3 regions of the Kroppenstedtia sanguinis genome follow, and region 1 is predicted to be linked to each of the others. Evidence: predicted binding sites of a transcription regulator. Region 1 holds the regulator's gene; each other region holds the start of a gene.
What was found. The regulator CtsR, encoded in region 1, represses protease genes until heat stress. The targets are predictions, from matches to a motif close to ATGGTCAATAAAGGTCAAACA.
Positions count from the first base shown of each region.

Region 2: clpP (ATP-dependent Clp endopeptidase proteolytic subunit ClpP) is a predicted target of CtsR. The motif match lies at 5,250-5,270, and genes of this name have one in related genera.
Region 3: JOD24_RS01110 (ATP-dependent Clp protease ATP-binding subunit) is a predicted target of CtsR. The motif match lies at 2,744-2,764, and genes of this name have one in related genera.

Region 1 is NZ_JBNPXF010000017.1:60,741-68,562, reverse strand. Features, by position in the region: gene JOD24_RS11235 (MgtC/SapB family protein) at 82-774, shown strand; gene JOD24_RS11230 (CtsR family transcriptional regulator) at 915-1,385, shown strand; gene mcsA (protein-arginine kinase activator protein McsA) at 1,392-1,916, shown strand; gene mcsB (protein-arginine kinase McsB) at 1,931-3,007, shown strand; gene JOD24_RS11215 (ATP-dependent Clp protease ATP-binding subunit) at 3,045-5,486, shown strand; gene radA (DNA repair protein RadA) at 5,592-6,956, shown strand; gene disA (DNA integrity scanning diadenylate cyclase DisA) at 6,962-7,822, shown strand, end outside.
Region 2 is NZ_JBNPXF010000022.1:35,151-42,972, reverse strand. Features, by position in the region: gene rapZ (RNase adapter RapZ) at 1-481, shown strand, start outside; gene JOD24_RS12825 (gluconeogenesis factor YvcK family protein) at 504-1,472, shown strand; gene whiA (DNA-binding protein WhiA) at 1,515-2,465, shown strand; gene JOD24_RS12815 (HPr family phosphocarrier protein) at 2,505-2,765, shown strand; gene JOD24_RS12810 (hypothetical protein) at 3,293-3,988, opposite strand; gene clpP (ATP-dependent Clp endopeptidase proteolytic subunit ClpP) at 4,612-5,196, opposite strand; tRNA gene JOD24_RS12800 (tRNA-Arg) at 5,317-5,391, opposite strand; gene rpoN (RNA polymerase factor sigma-54) at 5,677-7,074, shown strand; gene JOD24_RS12790 (sugar-binding transcriptional regulator) at 7,243-7,822, shown strand, end outside.
Region 3 is NZ_JBNPXF010000001.1:241,916-249,737, reverse strand. Features, by position in the region: gene fdhF (formate dehydrogenase subunit alpha) at 1-1,260, opposite strand, end outside; gene JOD24_RS01120 (capping complex subunit for YIEGIA) at 1,385-1,576, opposite strand; gene JOD24_RS01115 (YIEGIA family protein) at 1,577-2,476, opposite strand; gene JOD24_RS01110 (ATP-dependent Clp protease ATP-binding subunit) at 2,906-5,065, shown strand; gene JOD24_RS01105 (SPFH domain-containing protein) at 5,147-6,124, opposite strand; gene JOD24_RS01100 (TPM domain-containing protein) at 6,585-7,376, opposite strand; gene JOD24_RS01095 (TFIIB-type zinc ribbon-containing protein) at 7,373-7,822, opposite strand, start outside.

The DNA.
Region 1 (7,822 bases):
GGTCGTTTCGTTTCCGCCATCCACTTTATGGTTAATCAACAGCCCTGACCTGAAGAATAAGTGATTGAGGAGGGCTGGCTGGTGGCAGATGAGATCTGGACGATTTCCTATGGAGAGACAGCTGTGCGTCTATTGGTCGCCACGCTCCTGGGAGGATTGGTGGGCTGGGAGCGGGAACACAACAACCACCCGGCCGGTTTACGGACCCATATCCTGGTTTGTGTCGGGTCTACCTTGATCATGTTGCTTTCCATCTATGGATTTCCACAGTTTATGGGTCAACAGAATGTTCGCTTTGACCCAGGCCGGATCGCAGCTCAGGTCGTAAGCGGAGTCGGCTTCTTGGGAGCGGGGACGATTCTCCGTCAGGGGATGACCATCAGTGGTTTGACGACTGCTGCCTCCCTATGGGTAGTGGCGGCGATCGGGCTGGCAGCGGGAGCCGGCTTTCATTTTCCCGCCATACTGACCACGCTGCTGGTGTTGGCCAGTCTGGAATTGCTGAATCGGCTGGAAGGCTGGCTGTTTCACCGCCAGTTGTTGAAGCGGATGCGGATTCAGGTGACCAAACAACCGAAGAAACTGGGTGAACTGGCCACAGTGGTGGGAAGCATGGGGATTGATATCAAGAAAGTGCAGATGGATGAAGGGGAAGAGGAAGAACCGGAGATCGAGATTCTCTTTATTCTCCGGATTCCCCACCAGGTGGAACCGACAGAACTGCTCGATCGGGTGCAGGAAGTGCCAGGGGTGCGGTCGGTCCGGCTGGATTGAGTCATCCCGTATGAAACCGCCTCCGATACGGAAACAATGATACTGTCCATGTTGCCCCTTGGCAAAAGGGGAGAGAGTCCAGTATAATGAAATTATCAAGGTCAAAGTTAGTCAAAGTCAGCAGGAGGTAATCCAATGACATGTCCAGTATTTCGGACATCATCGAAGAATATTTGCTCAATATCCTGAAACAGACCCCTTCTGGGATGATTCAAGTAAAGCGGAGTGAATTGGCTGAACTCTTTCAATGCGTTCCTTCCCAGATCAACTATGTGATCAGCACCCGATTTACTGTTGAAAAAGGTTTTATCGTCGAAAGCAAACGAGGCGGAGGCGGATTTATTCGTATTCGCAAGGTCCGCTTTTCGACGAAAAAGGCATATTTTGATGTCCTTCTCCGAATGATCGGCAACCGGATGACACAGCAAGCGGCGGAAGACCTGATCATGCGCCTCACCGAAGAGGGGCTGATGACCGAGAGGGAAGGGCTCATGGTGGGAAAATTAGTTTCCCGGGAAGTGCTGGATTTGCCGGTCTCTCTCCGGGATGCACTGCGGGCCCGGATGATGCGCAATGTGGTGATGACGTTATTTACAGGTAAAGGAGAGTGAGACCCGATGCAGTGTCAGGAGTGCGGAAAAAGACCGGCTACCCTTCACTACACCAAAATCATCAGTGGGGAAAAGACTGAGTTTCATCTTTGTGAAGTCTGCGCACGGGAGAGAGGGGAGCAGGTGCCAGGGATGGACTCCGGGTTTTCCATTAACAATCTCCTGTCTGGTCTACTCAATCTGGACGGTCAGTTTGCGGAACAACAGACCCGTCCCGCGGCCCAGGCACAGTCTCTGCGCTGTCCGACCTGCGGTCTGACCTATAGTCAGTTCAGCAAGATTGGACGTTTCGGTTGCAGTGATTGTTATGATGCTTTCTCCGCTCAGTTGGATCCATTGTTCCGGCGGGTGCACGGACACACCACCCACCGGGGGAAGGTACCGGAGAGAACTGGCGGGAAGCTTCGGGTGCGCCGAGAGATCGATAAATTGAAGCAGGAAATGGCTACCTGCATCGAAAATGAAGAATTTGAGGAAGCAGCCCGTCTGCGCGACCGCATTCGGGATCTGCAAGAGAAACTGGACAGTTAGGAGGAGGAAGCCCTATGTCGCTGCCACGCTTTACACAGCATGCTTTGAGTGAATGGATGAAGGGGAAAGGCCCCCGGTCAGACATCGTGATTTCCAGCAGGGTGCGGATCGCTCGCAACTTGTCGGGAATGCCCTTTCCCATGTTGGCAACCTCCTCTCAATCCTCGGAAGTCGTGCGCCGGATGGAGATGGCCCTGCGGGAGGAGGGGAGGCCTTCCGTGTTGCAGGATGCGGAGTTGATCCGCATGGATGACCTCAGTGACCTGGAAAAACGTGTACTGGTGGAAAAGCATCTCATCAGCCCCCATTTGGCAGAGGAATCTCGACATGGGGCTGTGATTCTCAGTCAAAACGAAGCGGTCAGCATCATGGTCAATGAAGAGGATCATATCCGAATCCAGTGTCTGTTTCCTGGCTTCCAGCCGGAAGCGGCTTGGCAGTTGGCCGATGAGCTGGATGACTGGTTTGAAAGTCAGCTCACCTACGCTTTCAGTGAAACCAAAGGGTATCTCACCAGTTGTCCCACGAATGTAGGGACGGGGATTCGAGCTTCGGTAATGGTCCATCTGCCGGCACTTGCCCTCACCCGCCAACTGAACCGTCTTTTTCCCGCCATCACTCAGGTGGGATTGGCGATTCGAGGGATCTACGGAGAGGGGAGTGAGGCCCTGGGAAACCTCTACCAGGTATCCAATCAAGTGACATTGGGCCAGCGGGAAGAGGAGATTGTCCTAAAACTGGAGGGGGTGGTGCGGCAGATGATCGAGCATGAGCACACGACCCGACAGCGAATCCGGGAAGCCTCTTTTACTCAGTTGGAGGATCGGATTCACCGCTCCTTCGGCATCCTCTCCAACGCTCGGGTGATCAGTTCCAAAGAGACGATGGAACGTCTATCCGATGTACGGCTGGGCATCGATATGGGTCTGATCTCCGGAGTTACTCCTCAAGTGATGAACGAATTGATGGTGATCACTCAGCCTGGATTTCTGCAGATCCGGGCCAACCAGAGGTTGGATACAGAAGAGCGGGATATCCGCCGTGCAGAAATGATCCGAGAACAGCTTTCCTTGGGACCGGAAAGGGAATAATAAACATGAATTCACTCAGAGAGGGGTGCATCATCCCATGATGTTTGGAAGATTCACGGAGCGGGCTCAGAAAGTGCTGGCTCTGGCGCAGGAGGAAGCCGTTCGACTGGGCCACGGCAACATCGGTACAGAACATATCCTGTTGGGCCTCGTGCGGGAAGGCGAGGGGATCGCTGCTAAGGCGTTGATGGGCCTGGGACTGGGTTTGGAAAAGGTACAGAAGGAAGTGGAGTCTCTTATCGGCAGAGGCCAGGGGCAACCTACCCATATCGCCTACACCCCCCGGGCCAAAAAAGTGATCGAACTTTCCATGGACGAAGCTCGCAAGCTGGGACATACCTACGTCGGAACGGAGCATATCCTGCTGGGGCTGATTCGGGAAGGAGAAGGGGTGGCCGCCCGCGTTCTGAACAATCTGGGAGTCAGCCTGAACAAGGCCCGACAACAGGTGCTGCAGTTGCTGGGCAGTACAGAGTCGGTCTCCTCCCACCAGGCTTCCGGCAACAGCGCCAGCACGCCTACCCTGGATAGCTTGGCACAAGATTTGACCGCCGCAGCCAAGGAAGACAAACTGGATCCGGTGATTGGGCGCAGCAAAGAGATTGAGCGGGTGATTCAGGTCCTTTCCCGCCGCACCAAAAACAACCCGGTCCTCATCGGGGAGCCGGGAGTGGGGAAAACCGCCGTCGCAGAGGGGCTGGCCCAAAAGATCTATGACGGGGAAACCCCGGAGACCCTGCGGGGAAAACGGGTGATGACCCTGGATATGGGGACCGTCGTGGCTGGGACCAAATACCGGGGTGAATTTGAAGATCGGCTCAAAAAAATCATGGATGAGATTCGTCAGGCCGGGAATGTCATTCTTTTTATCGATGAATTGCATACCCTGATCGGTGCTGGCGGTGCGGAAGGGGCGATCGATGCCTCCAACATTTTAAAACCGGCTTTGGCACGGGGAGATCTTCAGTGCATCGGGGCAACCACGTTGGACGAATACCGGAAATACATTGAAAAGGATGCCGCCCTGGAGCGCCGCTTTCAGCCGATCACCGTGGATGAACCCAGCTCGGAAGAGACGATCCTGATTCTAAAAGGTTTGCGGGACCGCTATGAGGCCCACCACCGGGTGAAGATTACCGATGAAGCGATTGAAGCCTCGGTGAAACTATCTGATCGCTACATCACCGATCGGTTCTTGCCCGACAAAGCTATTGATTTGATCGATGAAGCTGCTTCCAAAGTGCGCCTCTCCTCCTTTACGGTGCCTCCTGATCTGAAAGAGATGGAACAGAAACTGGAAGAGGTGCGCAAGGAGAAGGATGCCGCCGTTCAAAGTCAGGAGTTTGAAAAAGCGGCTTCTCTCCGGGACACAGAGCAAAAATTGCGGGAAGAGCTGGAGTCGAATCGCAATCGTTGGAAAGAGGACCAAGGAAAGACGGACTCTGAAGTGGGGCCGGAAGATATCGCTGAAGTGGTGGGCAACTGGACGGGAATCCCGGTACGGAAACTGGCTGAGGAGGAATCAGACCGCCTCTTGAATCTGGAGAAGGTGCTGCACCAGCGGGTTATCGGCCAGGATGAAGCGGTACTCTCCGTCTCTCGGGCGATCCGGCGGGCGCGGGCTGGTTTGAAGGATCCCAAGCGGCCGATCGGCTCCTTTATTTTCTTGGGTCCCACGGGAGTCGGCAAGACGGAATTAGCCCGGGCTTTGGCAGAGGCGATGTTTGGCGATGAGGAAGCGATTCTGCGGATCGATATGTCTGAGTACATGGAGAAACACTCCACTTCTCGTCTCGTAGGAGCCCCTCCGGGATATGTCGGCTATGATGAAGGTGGACAGTTGACAGAGAAGGTTCGTCGTAAGCCCTACTCAGTGGTCCTGTTTGACGAAGTGGAGAAGGCCCACCCGGAAATCTTCAACGTTATGTTGCAAGTGTTGGAAGACGGTCGTCTCACCGATGGGAAGGGGCGGACGGTGGATTTCCGCAACACGGTGATCATCATGACTTCCAATGTGGGGGCCAACCTGATTAAGCAGAACAAGCGCCTTGGCTTTGCCATCGGGGACTCTGCTCAGGATGAATATGAAGCGATGAAAGAGAATGTGATGGAAGAGCTGAAAAAAACTTTCCGTCCTGAATTTCTCAACCGGATTGACGATGTGATCGTGTTCCACTCCCTCAAGGAAGAACATCTGCAACAGATCGTCAACCTGATGTCCAATCAGTTGCGCAAACGCCTGCAGGAGCAGCAGATCGACTTTGTGCTGACGGATGCAGCGGCCAAATACCTAGCGGGTTCCGGCTTTGATCCCACCTATGGCGCCCGTCCCCTGCGCCGAGCGATTCAAAAGCATATTGAAGACCGTCTGTCCGAGGAATTACTCAAAGGAAATATCCAGCGGGGAGATACCTTGGAGATCGACGAGAAAGACGGAAAACTGCAGGTTCAGCGTGAAGAAAAAACACAGTCTGTTTAGTAGCCAACCATTTCGTGCGCCTTCCGTTGATTCGGGAGGTGCGTTTTCTTGAAGAAATTTGATATAATTGGGATCGAAGCCATATGAATGTTAAGGGGACAACGGATGGCAAAAAATAAGACAAAATTCGCATGCCAGGAATGTGGCTACGAATCCCCCAAATGGATGGGTCGCTGCCCTGGTTGCGGCAGTTGGAACACAATGGTAGAGGAACGAAGTGTCCAGGGAAGGGGTGCCCAGCGAGGAACCCACACGGAGCGGCGACCGGCACTTCCCATCACCGAAGTGAGCGGCGAAAAGCATCCCCGGTCGGATACGGGTATCCGGGAATTGAACCAGGTGCTGGGTGGAGGATTGGTTTCGGGTTCGATGATCCTGGTCGGGGGGGATCCGGGTATCGGAAAATCGACGTTGTTACTGCAAGCTTCTCACCGACTGGCAGAGCGGGGGATGCCGATCCTGTATGTATCAGGGGAGGAATCCGCAGAACAGATCCGGTTGCGGGCGGATCGCCTGAAGTCCATTCACCCTCAGCTGTTTGTGGCCGCTGAAACAGATTTGACAGCTGTCGAATCTTTGGTGGAAGAGGTCTCTCCCCGAGTGCTGGTAGTGGATTCTATCCAGACGGTCTACTTTCCTGATGTGACTTCGGCGCCGGGAAGCGTGGCCCAGGTGCGGGAGTGCACCGGACGCCTGATGCGTCTGGCCAAAGGACAAGGGATCGCGGTGATCATCGTCGGCCATGTGACCAAAGAAGGGGCGATTGCCGGTCCGCGGATGCTGGAACACATGGTAGACTGTGTGCTTTATTTTGAAGGAGAGCGTCATCATACATACCGAGTTCTCCGTGCAGTCAAAAATCGTTTCGGTTCTACCAATGAAATCGGTCTGTTTGAAATGCGTAACCAGGGGCTCACCGAAGTGGATAACCCTTCGGAGATGTTTCTGTCTGAGCGTCCCGCCGGTGTCTCCGGATCGGCGGTGGCTGCCAGTATGGAAGGAACTCGGCCCGTCTTGATCGAATTGCAAGCTTTGGTGGCACCCACCAGCTTTGCCACTCCCAAACGGATGGCCTCTGGGCTGGATCACAATCGGGTGACCATGATCATGGCGGTCCTGGAGAAACGGCTGGGTCTGTTTTTGCAGAATCAGGACGCCTATGTCAATGTAGTGGGAGGTGTCCGCTTGGATGAACCCGCTGTGGATTTGGCCGTCGCCGTCAGTCTGGCTTCCAGTTTCCGGGATCGGCCCACTCGCCCCAAGGACGTTCTGATCGGGGAGGTGGGACTGACCGGGGAGGTGCGGGGGGTTTCCCGCCTGGAACAGCGGGTGGCGGAGGCAGCCAACATGGGATTCCAACGGGCGATCCTGCCCAAGAAAAACCAAAGGGGGTGGACTCCCCCGGATAATCTGGATATCAGATGGGTCGAATCTGTGGAAGAAGCATTGGAAGCGGTGCTGGGAGGGTAGGATCATTGAAAGAAGAGAAAAAGGATCATTTTGAGAGTAATACATTGCGGCTGGTAGCACCTGGCACCATGTTCCGTGAGGGCTTGGACAACGTTCTTGGAGCCAAAACGGGGGCGCTCATCGTAGTAGGTTATGACGATTCCGTTCGTGAAATTGTGGACGGGGGATTCCATATTGATTGCCCTTTTGGGCCGGCCTTTCTGTACGAGTTGGCCAAGATGGATGGGGCGATCATCCTGTCCGATGACGGCAAGCGGATTTTATATGCTAATACGCAGTTGGTCCCCAGCTCCTCCATTCCGTCCACGGAGACGGGGATCCGGCACCGGACTGCACAACGTACGGCGCGGCAGACGGGAAAATTGGTGATCTCCATCTCCCAGCGCCGCGATGTGATCACCCTGTACCAAGGGAATCACCGGTATGCGCTCAAAGAAATCGGTGTGATTCTTACCAAGGCTAATCAAGCGATACAGACCCTGGAAAAATACAAGTCTGTATTGGATCAGTCTATGACCAACCTGAGCGCACTGGAATTTGAGGAACTGGTCACGCTGAATGAAGTGGCGATGGTGATCCAGCGGATCGAGATGGTACTGCGTATCAAAAGCGAGATTGAACGATATATTAACGAGCTGGGAACTGAAGGCCGCTTGATCAGCATGCAGCTGGAGGAACTGGTGGTCCATGTGGAAAAAGAGGCTCATCTAGTGATCCGGGACTATTATTTCGATCCGGATTGTCAACCTTCGGAAGTATTGGCCCGCCTCAGCAGACTGTCCGCAGACGAATTATTGGAACACAACCATATCGTCCGTGCTCTGGGGTATCATGTTAATAACGACCTGCATGAGGAGGTTGTGGCT
Region 2 (7,822 bases), on a different contig from region 1:
GGAGGAGATTAAAGGACGAGCCCATCAGATTATCGACACCAGCCATTTGAAACCGGCCCAACTGAAAGAGAAGATCAGCTCCCGCTTTGCCCGGAGGGATCAAGACCGTTTGGCCATCACCTTTCAAAGTTTTGGGTTTAAGTATGGTATTCCCATCGATGCCGATCTGGTGTTTGACGTCCGTTTTCTTCCCAATCCCCATTACGTGGAGTCCCTCAAACCCAATACCGGGTTGGATGCGGATGTGAACGACTACGTGATGAAGTGGGAGGAGACACGGAAGTTCCTCGAAAAGTTGGTGGATATGCTCTCCTTTCTTCTCCCGCATTACCAACGGGAAGGAAAGACCAGTTTGGTGGTGGGGATCGGTTGTACTGGTGGTAAGCACCGGTCGGTCTCCATCGCCGAATACTTGAACCGTTATTTTCAGGATCATGAACAGACTCGAGCAACACACCGGGACATCGAGAAGAGCGGTTGACAGAGAATAAGAGGTGTCCACCATGAAGACAAAAGAAGCCTGCCATCGAAAACGGCGTATCGTGGTGGTAGGAGGAGGAACCGGCCTGTCCGTGATGTTGCGTGGGTTGAAGGAACTTCCTATGGAGATCACAGCCATTGTCACCGTCGCTGATGATGGCGGCAGCTCCGGCCGGATCCGGAATGATCTGCAGATGCCTCCACCTGGGGATATACGCAATGTGATGGTGGCTTTGGCAGATGCAGAGCCTTTGCTGGAAGAGGTGTTGCAATACCGTTTTCAGAATGGAAATGGTTTGGCCGGACACAACCTTGGAAATCTGATGCTCGCTGCCTTAAAAGATATCACCGGAGATTTTAATCATGCCATTCAGTATATGAGCGGGGTGCTGGCTGTCCGCGGTCAGGTTCTTCCCTCCACAGGCGAAGAAGTCAATCTGTGTGCGGTCATGGAAGACGGGAGTGTGGTGGAGGGAGAATCCCGCATTCCCCAAGCGGGTGGAAAGATCCACCGTGTCTTTCTGAAACCCAAAGTGGCCCATCCGCTGCCAGAGGCCTTGCAAGCGATTGAGGCGGCAGATGGAATCATCATCGGACCAGGTAGCTTATACACCAGCATCCTGCCCAATCTATTAGTGAAAGGGATGGCAGACGCCATCCGCAAGTCCCATGCAAAAAAAATATACATCTGTAATGTCATGACCCAGGCGGGAGAGACGGATTACTATACAGCAGCCGACCACGTGACCGCCATTGAGGACCATGTAGGGGAAGGTTTTTTTGACGTGGTGATTGTAAACAAGGAAATCCCACCAGCTTCCATTCAAGAACGTTATGCCCAGGAAGGGTCCGGGATGGTGCGGGCGGATGTGGAACGTTTAAAGAGATTCGGTTGTCAGGTGATTGCGGATGATCTGATGCAATTTCAGCAGGTAGTCCGACATGATGCCGCCAAACTGAATCGATGGGTTCGTCGCCTGGTTCAGGCATAAGGGTCGGAGGGTCGTGACAGAGGATGAAGGAAGTGACGGAGGATGTCCTTTGCATCCGCCACCAAACAGGAACTGACTCGCATCCAATCTCCCTATTGTTGTCGCCGGGCGGAGTTGTCGGCGTTGATACGGATGAATGGAACGGTTCAGATCGGAAACGGTCGAATCGGTCTGGAATTTACCACTGAGAACAATGCGATCGCCCGTCGCACCTACTCTCTGATCAAGGAACTGTACCAAGTGCAACCGGAAGTGTTCGTGCGCAAGAAGATCCGGTTGAAGAAGAATAATACCTATGCGGTACGTCTGTCCAGTGGAGCAGAAGGGATTCTTCGGGATTTACGAATCCTCGGGAAGGGGATGGAAGGGATCAGTGGGATTGATCCTGAATTGACAGCAAAGGAATGCTGTGTGAGATCCTATTTACGAGGGGCTTTCCTGGCTAGCGGTTCTGTCAACAATCCGGACAGCGGCTCCTACCACCTGGAGATGGTCTCCACGTATCAGGATCACAGTGAAGATTTGTGCTCCCTGATGAACCGGTACCATCTCCATGCAAAATGGCTGGAACGAAAAAAAGGCTTCGTCGTTTATCTCAAAGAGGGGGATAAAATCGGCGAATTCCTGAATATTATCGGTGCCCATAGCACCTTATTCCGGTTTGAAGATGTCCGGATTCTGAAAGATATGCGAAACTCTGTCAACCGACTCGTCAATTGTGAAACCGCCAACCTGAACAAAACGATTCAGGCTGCAATGCGACAGGTGGAAAATATCCGTCTGATTGACAGGGAAATCGGTCTGGATCAATTGCCGGACCGGCTCAGAGAAGTAGCTGAGACCCGGCTGAATCATCCGGAGATCTCACTGACGGAACTGGGCCAGATGCTTCCAGGACGAAAGGTGAGCAAATCGGCGATCAACCACCGACTCCGTAAGTTGGAGGAAATCGCACAAAAGTTGAGAGTTGGATCCACTGATCATACATTGTGACCCAGCCCAAATCTTATACATTCCTTGGAGGGATGATCCATGACTGAAAAAAATGTGACTGTGAATCTGAAAACGGGGCTCCATGCCCGTCCCGCGGCGCTATTCGTCCAGGAGGCCAATAAGTACAGCTCTGAGATCTTTGTCAGCAAAAACAATAAAAAAGTGAATGCCAAAAGTATCATGGGGATTATGAGTCTGGCGGTGGCCTATGGTTCGGAGATCACTATTTCCGCTGAGGGTTCCGATGCGGAGCAAGCGATTGAAGCCTTAGCTGCCATCGTCAGCAAGGAAGATTTGTAACCGCGGATACCGACCGAATAGGAGCGCCGGTCCTCACAAAGGACCGGCGCTCTGTCTTGGTCTGATCTTTATCTATCTGTAAAGGTCTTGGCCTTCTTGATCTTATGATACGACGGGGGCCGAGCTGTTTCAATAGACGAAAAGTTATTTTTATATAATATAATTCCCTGACCCTTTGGTCTATCAAGGTGGGGGTCCCACTGGGTTGTACCCTGCTCTTGACATAGAAAATCGGGGTGCATTTCTTAGAAAACGGGATCCACCTCAAAGGCGGGAATGGGTCAGACCCACTTCAATCCATCTAGAAAAAAGACAGACCAAGTTCGGTCTGTCTGCGGGTGGATGGGCGTTTAAGTATTATGATTTAAATTTCGGTAGAGAATGATGTCACTGGGGGCTTGCAACCCGATGCTGTAATTCCATATGTGAAAGGGATACGGTGACACCATGATCGCTTCCGCCGAAACCCTCCTCAACCCGGAAAGATACGGGCATCTGCTGTGGAGACTGCCGGATCAACCGTCGTCTTAGTTACCCGGTTGACGCAGAGAACGGAAGCCTAAAAGGGCGCATCCCAACAAGAACAGTTGGAGTCCGAGTTGGGCAGGGGAAGCATCCACGCCGGTTTCCGGCATCGGCCCCCCAGACTCTTTTTGACTGCTGTTCATCTGTTGCAGGGTTCCGGTCTCTTCTTCATCGGAAGAGGTCCCGGAGTTGTCGGTGTTTCCGTCACCCGAGGGTGTGGCCGGATCATCCGTCGGCGCTGTTCCTGCATTTTGCGCCGCCTCTGATTTTTTGGCCTGTTCCGCAATTTCGTCAAATCCGCAATCCTTCAACTGGATCGGATCTGTTGCAGAATCGGCATCCTGGGCTTCGAGTTGGAAACAGCCGTTCAGATCGACGGGTTGTTCGCCATCTTTTCCGTAGAACACGGCGATGATCTGATAGTTTCTTCCCGGTACCAGGTCGTCGTATTCTGCGGTGAATTTTTTCAATCCGGCGTCTTCAGGTGAGCTTTGTTCATCACTTCCGTTAAGAGTGGTGAACCAGCTTCCGAGGGGTTGAGTCCCCTCGGGAAGGGAGACTTCCACCTGGTGTTTGCCATCTTTGACAGTATAGACGGCTTGGAGGGCAGTATTCTCCTGGGGAGTTTCAGCGAAGGCGAAGGGTGCTGCCGTGAAGGTCAACAACAATATCATCATCGTGAACGCGGCAGTCCTCAAAGCATGTCCTCCTCAGCATGCCCATCACTTACCCAAAGTTAGCGTATCATATAAAGCTGTTAAAAAGCAATTAAAAATTCGGGAAAAAAACAGTGAAAAAGCCAATAAACATGAGGAATTCACAGATTGACGAAAGATACGGAAATCGATGTAGGACGTAGTTTCTATGGAGTATCAACGAAAAAACCGGCTGATCAGGGAGAGGAACATCACCAAACCGACAACAACAGAAACCCAAAACAAGATTCGCTCCTGTTTGTCAAAAGAGTTCACTGGGAAGGCACCCCCTGATGACATGTCTGGTCATTCAATGACGATGCAAAGAGAAGGAGAGACCAACGGAGAGGCACAAGTCTCGCCAATCCCTTCATACAGGCCGAAGCCGGCAATGGATGGATCAGACAGGCCCGAAGCAGAATTTCCGCCAGCTTCCTCTTGATCTTACCCTTGTTCGGGTAAATGCGGGGAAAAGAGAGGTTAACTTTTTATGAATTCCAAGAAATGAGTTCTTGCTTCCGTCAGGCGTGTCGGTTTGGCGATGCAAAAGCATGAATGGTCCCGAAGTGGGATCTTTATAAAAAGAGCCGCAGATCTGCAAAAATCCACGGCTCTAATGGGGCAGGTTACTTTTGATGTTCGATGATTTTATCGATCAACCCGTATTTCTTGGCTTCCTCCGCCGCCATGAAGTTGTCGCGGTCGGTATCCTGTTGAATTTTTTTCAAGGGTTGGCCGGTCTGCTCCGCGAGGAGATGATTGAGGCGATCCCGCATGCGCAGGATGCGCTTGGCGCTGATCTCAATGTCCGAAGCTTGCCCCTGGGCACCGCCGAGGGGTTGATGGATCATCACTTCACTGTTGGGAAGAGCCAGCCGCTTGCCCTTGGTTCCAGAAGAAAGCAGGAAGGCGCCCATGGAAGCAGCCATTCCGATGCAGATGGTCTGAATATCGCACTTGACGTGTTGCATCGTATCATAGATGGCAAATCCGGCGGAGATGGATCCTCCCGGTGAGTTGATATACAGCTGGATATCTTTGTTGGGATCTTCGGTTTGCAGGAACAGCAACTGGGCTACGATAGTGTTGGCCACAGCATCATTGATCTCGCTACCGAGGAAGATAATCCGGTCTTTCAACAGGCGGGAATAGATATCGTAGGATCGTTCGCCACGACTGGTCTGTTCAACCACATAGGGAATTAAATTCATCAGGGTCCCTCCTCTGGGATGGCATATACCCATCATAACCCAGTCAAAATGCAAAGGTCAAGATAGGTCAGGAAATAGCGGAAAATAAAAACGGCAACCGATAATGGCTGCCGTCTCTTTTGGTGCGCCTACCAGGATTCGAACCTGGGCACCTGGTTCCGGAGACCAGTGCTCTATCCCCTGAGCTATAGGCGCACAATCGCAAATTAATCAGCGACAAAGACTATTATAACGAGGCCTCGATAAAAAAGCAAGAGGTCACTTGAAATTGAATATAGTCACAATTGTGCGCCGAAGGGAGGCAACCTGAAAGGAAAATCGCGAATTTTGTTTTTTGCAGAGATGAGGAACCAGGGGCCTTTATGATAAAATATATCTTAAGTGACCGAATAACCTCCTTTTAGATATCAGGAAATCCGCCGGAAATTGCATCGAAGGCGGAAAGGCACACATATACTGAACCACACGGAGGTGACGGAAATGGCTTTATCCATGGATTACGGACTGGTTCAGGATCAGCGGATGAAGCTGGTGATGACCCCCGAACTGCGGCAAGCGATCCAAGTGCTTCAACTTTCAACTGTGGACCTTATACAGTATATACAAGATCAGGCGATTGAAAACCCGGTATTAGAAATAGAAGACCCCGCCCAGATGGCGGAGGCGGATTCAGTGGAGAGCGCAAGTGTGGATCAATTGGCGGATTGGGGAGCCTTTATGAGAAAGGGTGGAAATTTCGGCGGAGCCTCCTTCACCTATGACGAAGAAGAAGGGCATCCGGTGGACCGGATCGCTGATTCAGCCCTCAGTCTGTCCGAAGTTTTGGAAGAACAACTTCGCTACCTTTCCATAGATTCACGCATTTATCAGATCTGCCGGTATATCATCGGAAATCTGGATGAGGACGGTTATTTGAGGTTCAATGGTGAACAATTATGTAAGCGCTTTAATATCCCGGAGTCGGACTTTTCTCGTTCTCTCCAGGTGGTCCAGGGACTGGACCCAGCAGGTGTGGGAGCCCGAGACTTATCCGAATGTCTGATCCTGCAACTGAGACGGCAGGGAGATCTTAGCCCTTTGCTTTGCCACATCGTGAGCGATCACTTGCAGGATCTGGCCGAGGGAAAGCTAAAAAGAGTGGCCCAAACTTTAAATTGCACCCCATTGGAAGTGCAGGATGCCGCCGATCAAATTCGGAAGCTGAATCCCAAACCCGGTCTCGCCTGCCACGGGGAGAGCCCCCGCTATATTTTCCCGGATGTGACTGTGAGAAAAATGCAGGGGGAGTGGGAAGTGTGGGTGAATGAAGGCTATATGCCTCGCCTAGGCATCAGCACCCAGTATGAACGGATGCTGCGGGAGAATAATGAAAGTGCTCACCAAGCGGCCACCTATATCCGAGAACGGATTCAATCGGCGATGTGGCTGTTAAAAAGTATTGAGCAACGACGCAACACGCTGTATCGCGTCAGCCAAGCGATCATGGAAGTGCAACAAGACTTTTTCGAATACGGGGTCTCCCGTCTGAAACCTTTGACCCTGCGGGAAGTGGCGGAAGAGCTGGAGTTGCACGAATCCACAGTCAGCCGAGCTACCCAACATAAATATATCCAGACACCCCGGGGCCTGTTCCCTTTCCGCTTTTTCTTCCCTTCAGGTGTCTCCAATCAGAGTGGTGGGAATACATCTGCCCGCAGTGTAAAGAATCGCATTCAACAGCTGATCCAAGGGGAAAACAAGGGGAAACCCTTGTCTGATCAGGTGATTGCAGACCGGCTCCGAGAGGCGGGGATCCACATATCCCGCAGAACCGTCGCCAAATATCGGGAAGAGATGGGGATCATTTCGTCCCAAGCGAGGCGCAGGTTCGATTTGTGAAAAAGATTCATTTGCCTGAAGACAGCATCTACCCGATTCCGCGGGTCCCTCTTGTCAGGAGTACGGAAATGAACTACAATCGTGAAAGAGGATGCTGTCTCTTTTTTTAACCTAATTGGGACGTATTTTGTCACGAGGGACATTTTTCGTCCCGTACCGGAGGCGATCATGGAGTCCATTCTGAAACTGCAGAGCATACTGCTTCCCGATCTGTTGGAAGTGATGCGCAAACGATATGAAGTATTACGTCACCTGCAACTGATGCAACCGGTGGGGAGACGGGGTCTTGCTGTCGCTCTCAACCAGACGGAACGGGTCTTGCGGGCAGAAGTGGAGTTTCTCAAGGAGCAGGGTCTCCTCCGGATTGAATCAGTCGGAATGACCCTGACCCCGTCTGGAGAGGGGCTGATCCTGGAGATGGAGCCACTCATCAAAGAGCTCTCCGGTTTGACGGAACTGGAGACCGCCCTCGCCCACGTGCTGCAACTGAAAAGGGCGGTGGTGGTTCCAGGCGATTCCGACCGGTCGGACTGGGTGAAAAAAGAGATGGGGCGGGCAGGTGCCCGTCTGTTAAAGGAGATGGCCCGACCGGGACAGGTGACGGCAGTGGCCGGAGGAACCACTGTGGCTGCCGTCGCCGATCAGATCACCGCAGCCCCGGTTTTGAAGGAGACGATCTTTGTCCCTGCTCGGGGCGGACTGGGAGAGGCGGTAGAGTTGGAAGCCAACTATATCGTCTCCCTGATGG
Region 3 (7,822 bases), on a different contig from region 1:
CAGCTCGGCACCGGCGATATCCTGGATCGTGCCTGCATCTCCCCCGATACCTACGGTTTTCATCAACCCTGCCGTGGCCGGGGATTGGCAGTAACGGGAACAGTTATCCACATTGTTGGTTCCCATCACACTCCGGGCCAGTTTTTGAAACAGATAATTTTCCTCATTGCTGCATTTGGAGGAAGCGATCCATCCGAGGGAATCGGGACCGGACTGCTCTTTGAGTTGGGTGAGCCGGGTGGCCACTACATCCAAAGCTTCCTCCCAGGAAGATTCCACGAACCGGTCCCCTTTCCGGATCAGGGGGCGGGTCAGCCGTTCCTCACTGTTAACATAATCCCATCCCCATTTGCCCTTAACACAGGTGGAGACGCCATTAACCGGTGCCTCTGCCACCGGTTGCACCTTCAGGATGTGGCGTCCCTTGGTCCACACCTCAAAGCTACACCCGACACCGCAATAGGTGCAGACGGTCTTGGTCTTGCGGATTCGGCTCTTGCGCATCGCCTCCTCCGCCTCGGAAACGGCAAAAATCCCCTGGTAGCCCGGCTCGATCGCTTTGGTCAGGTCGATCATCGGTTCCAGAGTGTCAAAAGGAATTCCTGTAAGATACCCTGCCTCACCCAACATCGACTTCTCCATCAATGCGTTACAGGGGCAGACGGTTACACAATGACCGCAGGAAACACAGGAGGAGTGGTCGATAGGGACATCCTGATCCCAGATAACTCGGGGCCGGTCCCGATTCCAGTCAATGGTGAGGGTCTCGTTCACCTGTAAATTTTGGCAGGCTTCCACACAGCGGCCACACAAAATACATTGGTCCGGCTCATACCGGTAGAAGGGGTGGGAGTTGTCCGGTGGATCCGGCTTCGGCTCAAAGTCATACTCCTGGTGGTTCAGTTGAATCTGAAGTGCTGTATTGTGTACCTCACAATTCCCATTGTTGTTATCACAAACGGTGCAGTAGAGTTCATGATTTTGGAGCACCCTCGACATCGCTTCATACTGTGCCGCCTCTACCTGCTCCCCCTGGCTCACCACTTTCATCCCTGGGCGGGCAAGGGTCGTGCAGGCACGGACCCACTCTCCATCCACCTCCACCAAGCAGAGGTCGCAGGTTTGAAGCCCGCCCAATTGTGGATGGTAACAAATCCCCGGTAGGGATCTCTCCGCCTCCCGGGCAGCCTCCAGGATCATCTGACCTTCCTGAAAGGGAACTTCTTGTTCATCCAAGTAAAACACATGTTCTTTATCCATTTACCGCACCTCCGAGCCTGCTACTGTAGGTACCTGGGATGCCAAGGTCGCTTGGGACCGCCAGGACGCCCTTCCATCCTCCTTTTACCAATTCATCCTTCCCCCGACTGGTGATTTCCTGTTTTTAATCTGAGCTGTTATGATCGACGAGAATGATGGTCCCGTTCTTTAAATCATGGGCTGCCGCATCCATAATTTTTTCCAGGGTAAAAGCGAGTTGCTGCTGTTCTTTCGCTCCCTTGGCAACCAGGACGGGAGCCCCGCCCCCGATCGCCTGTTTTGCGTCTGTCACCACCACTGCCACAATTCGGGACATTTATCGCACCTCCTGGGCGGAGGATTCCGAAGGCATACGGATGGCGTTTTCCAGAATGGGCACCAATTTTAAGGCCTGGATCGCCTTTTTCATTTCTTTGTCCTTCGGCAAAATGAAGACACCCAGATCCCCATTATCCAAATCCAGCTTCGCCAAGGGGATCAGCGCTGGCTCCCCGGAATCCCTATACACACCTAGAATTTGAGAAAGGTTGTGAAGGATCGCTTGGCGTTGTCCTAGATTGGCTAGGGTTACCTGTGCATCCATCGTTTTGGCCCGCACGATGAGACCCAGTCCATGCTCGCGGATCTTTTGTTGATTCTCCTTCAGTCCCACATTCATGATATACACGGAATCGACATAGATGTCAGGCCCGTCCACCCGCACTTCCCCAGGCAAGACTTCAGCGATCTCCCCCAATCTCTTGCCTGATCTCAGCTTGATTCCGATAATGAGGGTGATCACCCCAAACAAAATGCCCCAGTACCATGTCAAAACAATGCTGGCGAGGGAGACAATCACGGCGGCAAACATGATCAAATAATTGCGACCTTCAAAGGACATGGCGATCCCCTCGATATAAGAAGTGCCTCGGGGAACCAGCTCCATCATATCTACCTCCGCCAAACTTTGACGTTCCATATTGCGCACTTCCCGAAATTGCTGTGCAGCTAGGGAAAGGAAAGTGACCGCCGTATAATCTTTGCTCAACAAGGCAGGGACAAACACTGCACCCATGGCAGCTGCGATGACACCCAAGGAAATATGAATCACCCGGCCGTGGGGATAGGTCGGGTATTGTCGCATATCCGTACGCAACAGCAGAATTCGCAAAATCACACCGAATCCAACGCTGATCAGTACACCGATGGTTTCGTGGGATTTAAGAAATGGGATCATCACTCTGCCTTCTTTCAGATAGTTTCATCCACAAGCCACTCGGACAGCGGGACTCCTATTTTTCGAAGTACCTGATGGATCGACACCAACGGAAGCTCAAGGTAGAGAATCGTTGAAACAGCGGAAAAACCTCCCCGCAAAAAGACCCATCCCATCTCCTCTTTAGGCCATACTATCTTCCATAGAAAGGATTTTTATACACCGGAAAGGCTCCAGTGCTCAGATCTCGCCAATGACTGCCCGAATCTGATGAAAAAAATCCTATTGAAAGTCAGGAAAGGTCAATGTATAATAAACCCATAAGGTCAAATATAGTCAAAGTCAAATTCAAACTATAATTTTTGTTTGCCACAGCTGCCCCAACCCATTTCAAATATGAGAAAAGGTTATCTAAAGAGATCATCTAATTTTAAAGGAGGTTATCCGCCTATGCTTTGTGATCAATGTCAACAACATCCGGCGACTGTAGATTTGAACCTGCAGGTGCAAGGACAAGTCCGTCATCTCAGTCTCTGCCGGAACTGCTACATCCAACTCCGACAGGGGATCAGGAATCCCGCTGGGTTCGGCGGATGGGAAGGTTCTCCCTTGGAGGATTGGTTCCGGCAGATGGCCAGCTCTCCCTTGGGAGGGAGTCATTCAGCAACATCCCCCTTCTCACAAACCCCACCTACACAGAACGGACGCCACGGCGGCGGTCTGCTGGACCAGTTGGGGAAAGATCTTTCCCACGCAGCCTCAACCGGCCGGATCGATCCCGTCATTGGTCGGGATCGGGAAGTGGAGCGGGTAATTGAAACCTTGAACCGGCGCAATAAAAATAATCCCGTCCTGATCGGGGAACCAGGGGTCGGTAAAACCGCCATTGCAGAAGGACTGGCCCTGCGGATCCTAGAAGGGAAAGTCCCTCATAAGTTGAAAAACCGAAAAGTTTATCTGCTGGATGTCTCTTCCCTGGTAGCCAATACCGGCATCCGCGGCCAGTTTGAAGAACGGATGAAACAGCTGATCGCTGAAGTACAAGAGCGCCAAGAGGTCATCCTCTTTATCGATGAGATCCATCAGCTGGTGGGAGCCGGTTCCGCCGAAGGCTCCTCCGATGCCGGCAACATTCTGAAACCGGCCCTGGCCCGCGGTGAACTCCAGGTGATCGGTGCCACCACTCTGAAGGAGTACCGCCGGATCGAAAAAGATGCCGCACTGGAACGCCGTTTCCAACCCATCTTGGTGGAGGAACCTTCTCTCGAGGATGCCATCCGGATCCTGGAGGGGCTACGGGAGAACTATGAAAAATACCATCAAGTCCGGTATACTGATGAAGCGATCCGAGCCTGCGTCAGCCTCTCCCATCGCTACGTCCAAGACCGTTTCCTGCCGGACAAGGCGATTGATCTGATGGACGAAGCCGGATCCAAGGTCAATCTGCTACATGAAAGCCAAGATACGAATCAGATCCGCACTCGCCTGGATCAGATCGCCGTGGAAAAGGACACCGCCACCCAACGGGAAGAGTATGAAACGGCGGCTCGTCTCCGGGATGAAGAGCAAAAGTTAGAAGCTCAGTTGCAGGAAGCGACTGAAGCAGCCTCTCCGGCGACCGTCGATGTGGAGATCATCCAGCAAATCCTGGAGAGCCAAACCGGCATCCCGGTCCGCAAACTGCAAAAGGATGAGCAGGAAAAAATGAAAGATCTGCCCGCCCGGCTCCAACGGCAAGTGATCGGTCAGGAGGAAGCCGTCCGCAAAGTATCCAAAGCGGTCCGTCGCAACCGGGCTGGACTGCGCAAAGGGACACGCCCCATCGGCTCCTTCCTCTTCGTCGGCCCCACCGGTGTCGGAAAGACTGAGCTGGCCAAATCCCTGGCTCGGGAAATATTTGGGGAAGAGGAAGCCATGATCCGGCTCGATATGAGTGAGTACATGGAAAAACACTCCGTCTCCAAACTGATCGGCTCCCCGCCGGGATATGTTGGTCACGAAGAAGCTGGTCAACTGACTGAGCAAGTGCGCCGCAAACCCTACAGCATCCTGCTACTGGATGAGATTGAAAAAGCGCACCCTGACGTACAGCATCTGTTCCTGCAAATCATGGAGGACGGTCGGCTCACTGACAGCCAGGGACGTACGGTCAGCTTCCGGGATACGATCCTGATCATGACTAGTAACGCCGGTGTCGGCGTGCAAAAAGGAGCAATCGGGTTTGGAAAAGCAGATGAAGAACCGGCCCCGGCAGATATTCCTGAGACCTTCAAGGATTACTTCCGACCGGAATTTCTAAACCGGTTTGACAGCATCATCCTCTTCCGCTCTCTTAGCCGGGAGGATCTGATGAAGATCGTCGATCTGATGCTCCAGGACGTTCATAACGCTGCCAGGGAACAGGGCTTGCGTCTCACTGTCACCGATTCCGCCAAAGCTAAGCTGGCCGACCTTGGTTACAATCCGGCTTTTGGCGCTCGTCCTCTTCGGCGGGTGATCGAGGAACAAGTGGAGGATGGAATCGCTGATTTGCTCCTGGAAAGGGAAAATGCAAAGGACATCCTCGTGGATGTCGAAGCAGACCGCATCACGGTTACTCCTCAGAACTGACAGAGCAAAAATCACAGCAAAAAGCCCGAAGGGGACTTCATAACGTCCCCTTCGGGCTTTGTTCATATCGACGTTCTCTCATCAGGCCAATTTTTGACCACACTGGGGACAAAAGTTGGCCCCAGTATTCTTTTCTCCACAGTTGGGACAGAAATTGGGTGTCTGCCTGTCTCCGGAATCCATCTGCTTCGTAGGTTGCGCTGGGCTCTGATTGGAGTTCACGTTTTTTACCATCTCACGGGCCATATTCATCCCCATCATCATCCCGGCCATGTCGGAAGCCGTGCCTCCGCCTTGAACCTTGCCGGAAGCGATCCCATCGGTCATGGAGACTTGTTGATATTTGTTGAGATCTCCAATCATTTCATGGGAAGCGGTCTTGGTGATCATTTTTTCAATTTCCTCCGGATAGTTGAAGCTCATGATTTGAAAGGCGGTGATGGTGATTCCCGTATCCATGAGCTCCATATCCAGATCTTCCTGGATGCCTTTTGCGATATCATAGGCATTGGCCCGCAGATTGAACATGTCTTTTCCTTCTCTGCTGATCCATTTCATCAGGAGTTGGTCGAGAACCGCGGTGATCCTCAGCTTGATGTCCTGCACCAAGTAACTCTCTTTGACCCCGGCGATTTTATCAATCAATGCGATATAATCGTTGACTTTAAATTGGAAGGTCCCATTGGCGCGAATGGGCATGCCACCGGGTAGCTGGGGAGTCGGAATATGGATGGCATTTTTCGTTCCCCATTTGACTGTGAATTCCTTGGTATTGACAAACAATACTTCCGCCCGCATGCCACTGTTGAAACCAAACTTAAACCCTTTCAGAGTGGATAGAAAAGGGATGATATCCGATTCGATATCGTAGTCGCCTTCATCCTCGAAGATTCCTTCGATTTTGCCGTTGTATAGAAAGATCGCATCCTGCCCCGGCCGAATGATCAAGCGACTTCCTTTTTTAATCTCTCGGTTGCTCCACTTCCAAAAGATCATATCATCTCTGAACTCTTCCCATTCCACCACATTGGCTAACTGACGCTTACTAAAAAAGGACATGGATGATCAAATCCCTTCATCTGGATTCAAAAGATGTTGCTCCGCTCGATTTTGAGCGGGGGATCATGTACACAACCCGTGAATCTCCGCCGGTGACACATATTTGGGACTCAGCCGGTCGGGATCGGGTTTCACATTCTGCTTTTCTTTATTCTGATGAGTTGCGAACCCTGAGGGCAGCATCTATTCTGGTCTTTCTTAAATACTAGACAATCCAGGGCTGTTGATGAACCATAAAGTGGATGATGGAAACAAAACTGACCTTTCGCTCTTCCCATTGCCTCGACGGGGATGGTGGGACGGCTCCGATTCTCTTGCAAAGAACGCATAGCGAGACCGGGAACGGAGTGACCTTGGCGAGACTTGTGCCCTATGGGTACAAAGGCCTCTTCACCGTCCCACCATCCCGACCTGATTTCCTGCCTAAGATAGGGCTAATCAACACGCCTGTAGACAATTCCTAAAAGCTCCCTCGGCTGCCGCTGTGGGAGTGGCCACCGCCGGTGGTACCGCCTCCTCCATGGCTTTTGTTGTTGGTTGGTTTCCTGCGCTTGGTAACCGAGGTTCTGAGATATTGATCCCTTTGCTGGAGCACTCGCGATCTCCCGGTGTCCTGGTACGTCCTTTCGTTTATCGTCACTCGGCCACCAGAGTTGTAAGCCATCACACCGACAATGATCCCCCCGACAACACAGGCAGCGAGGAGTTGAAACCAACCATTGAACCAGATACTGTCCGGGTCCACCCCCGGTCGGATCCCCATGTAGCGATGGGAAGTTTCGATAAAGGTATGGAAGGCATCATAGTATTGATCTTTTTTCAGGTCCGGAGTGATTTGATCACGGATGCGATCCAGTCTGCTGTTATCCAGATATTTTTCCGCCTCATAGAATCCAGCCAGATAGAGTTCCCGATTCTCTGGGTTTTGCACGTTAATTGTCAGGATCGCACAATTCCCATGGGGCCGATCATATCCCAACGCTTTTTCGTCGTAGAAGTCCTGCATATACTTCTCGATGTCTTTTCCTTGGGTGTCATCCGTGGTTAAGATGATCAAGTCCGTTTTTCGCTCGGTTCCGTATTGAGTAGCCAAGGTTTCCAGCTCTTTTTTTTCTTTGTCCGTCAGCAGACCGGCGTAGTCATAGATCTTGGGTTTGCCGTCGGCAAAGGCAACATCCTGGGTCACCAAGGGAAAAGCCAGCAATAAGATCATCAAAGAGAGCACAAAGGAGATCCCCGCTTTTCCTCTCACCACAACTCACCTACAATCATCCAGGAAATCAGTCGGAGTGTGATAAACACGGTACCTGCAATCCCGCCAAACCAGGTGGCCACCTTCCCCACGCTGATCGGGGGCCGGCCCACCACCTTGCCCGTCTGTCCATTCATAGCAAATGTGTGTTCGACTTTCTCATAATCGTAATAAACCATCCATACGGGAAGCAAAACATAATCCGCTTGTTCTTTACGAGTGTCGATCTGTTTGTTTTCATAACGGACGCTGGAGTAACCAGAAACGGTAGAACGGATATAGTTGTCCGTAAATTCATTGATCTTTTGTTTTACACGGGGGAGAAGTTCCTGATCATCATAATTGTATTTTTCTGCAATATAGCCCGCCAGATAGGGTGTTTTGAATTTTTTCAACAGGCTGTATTCATAGGGCTCCAGTCGATCCATCAGCTCGTCGTTCATCTT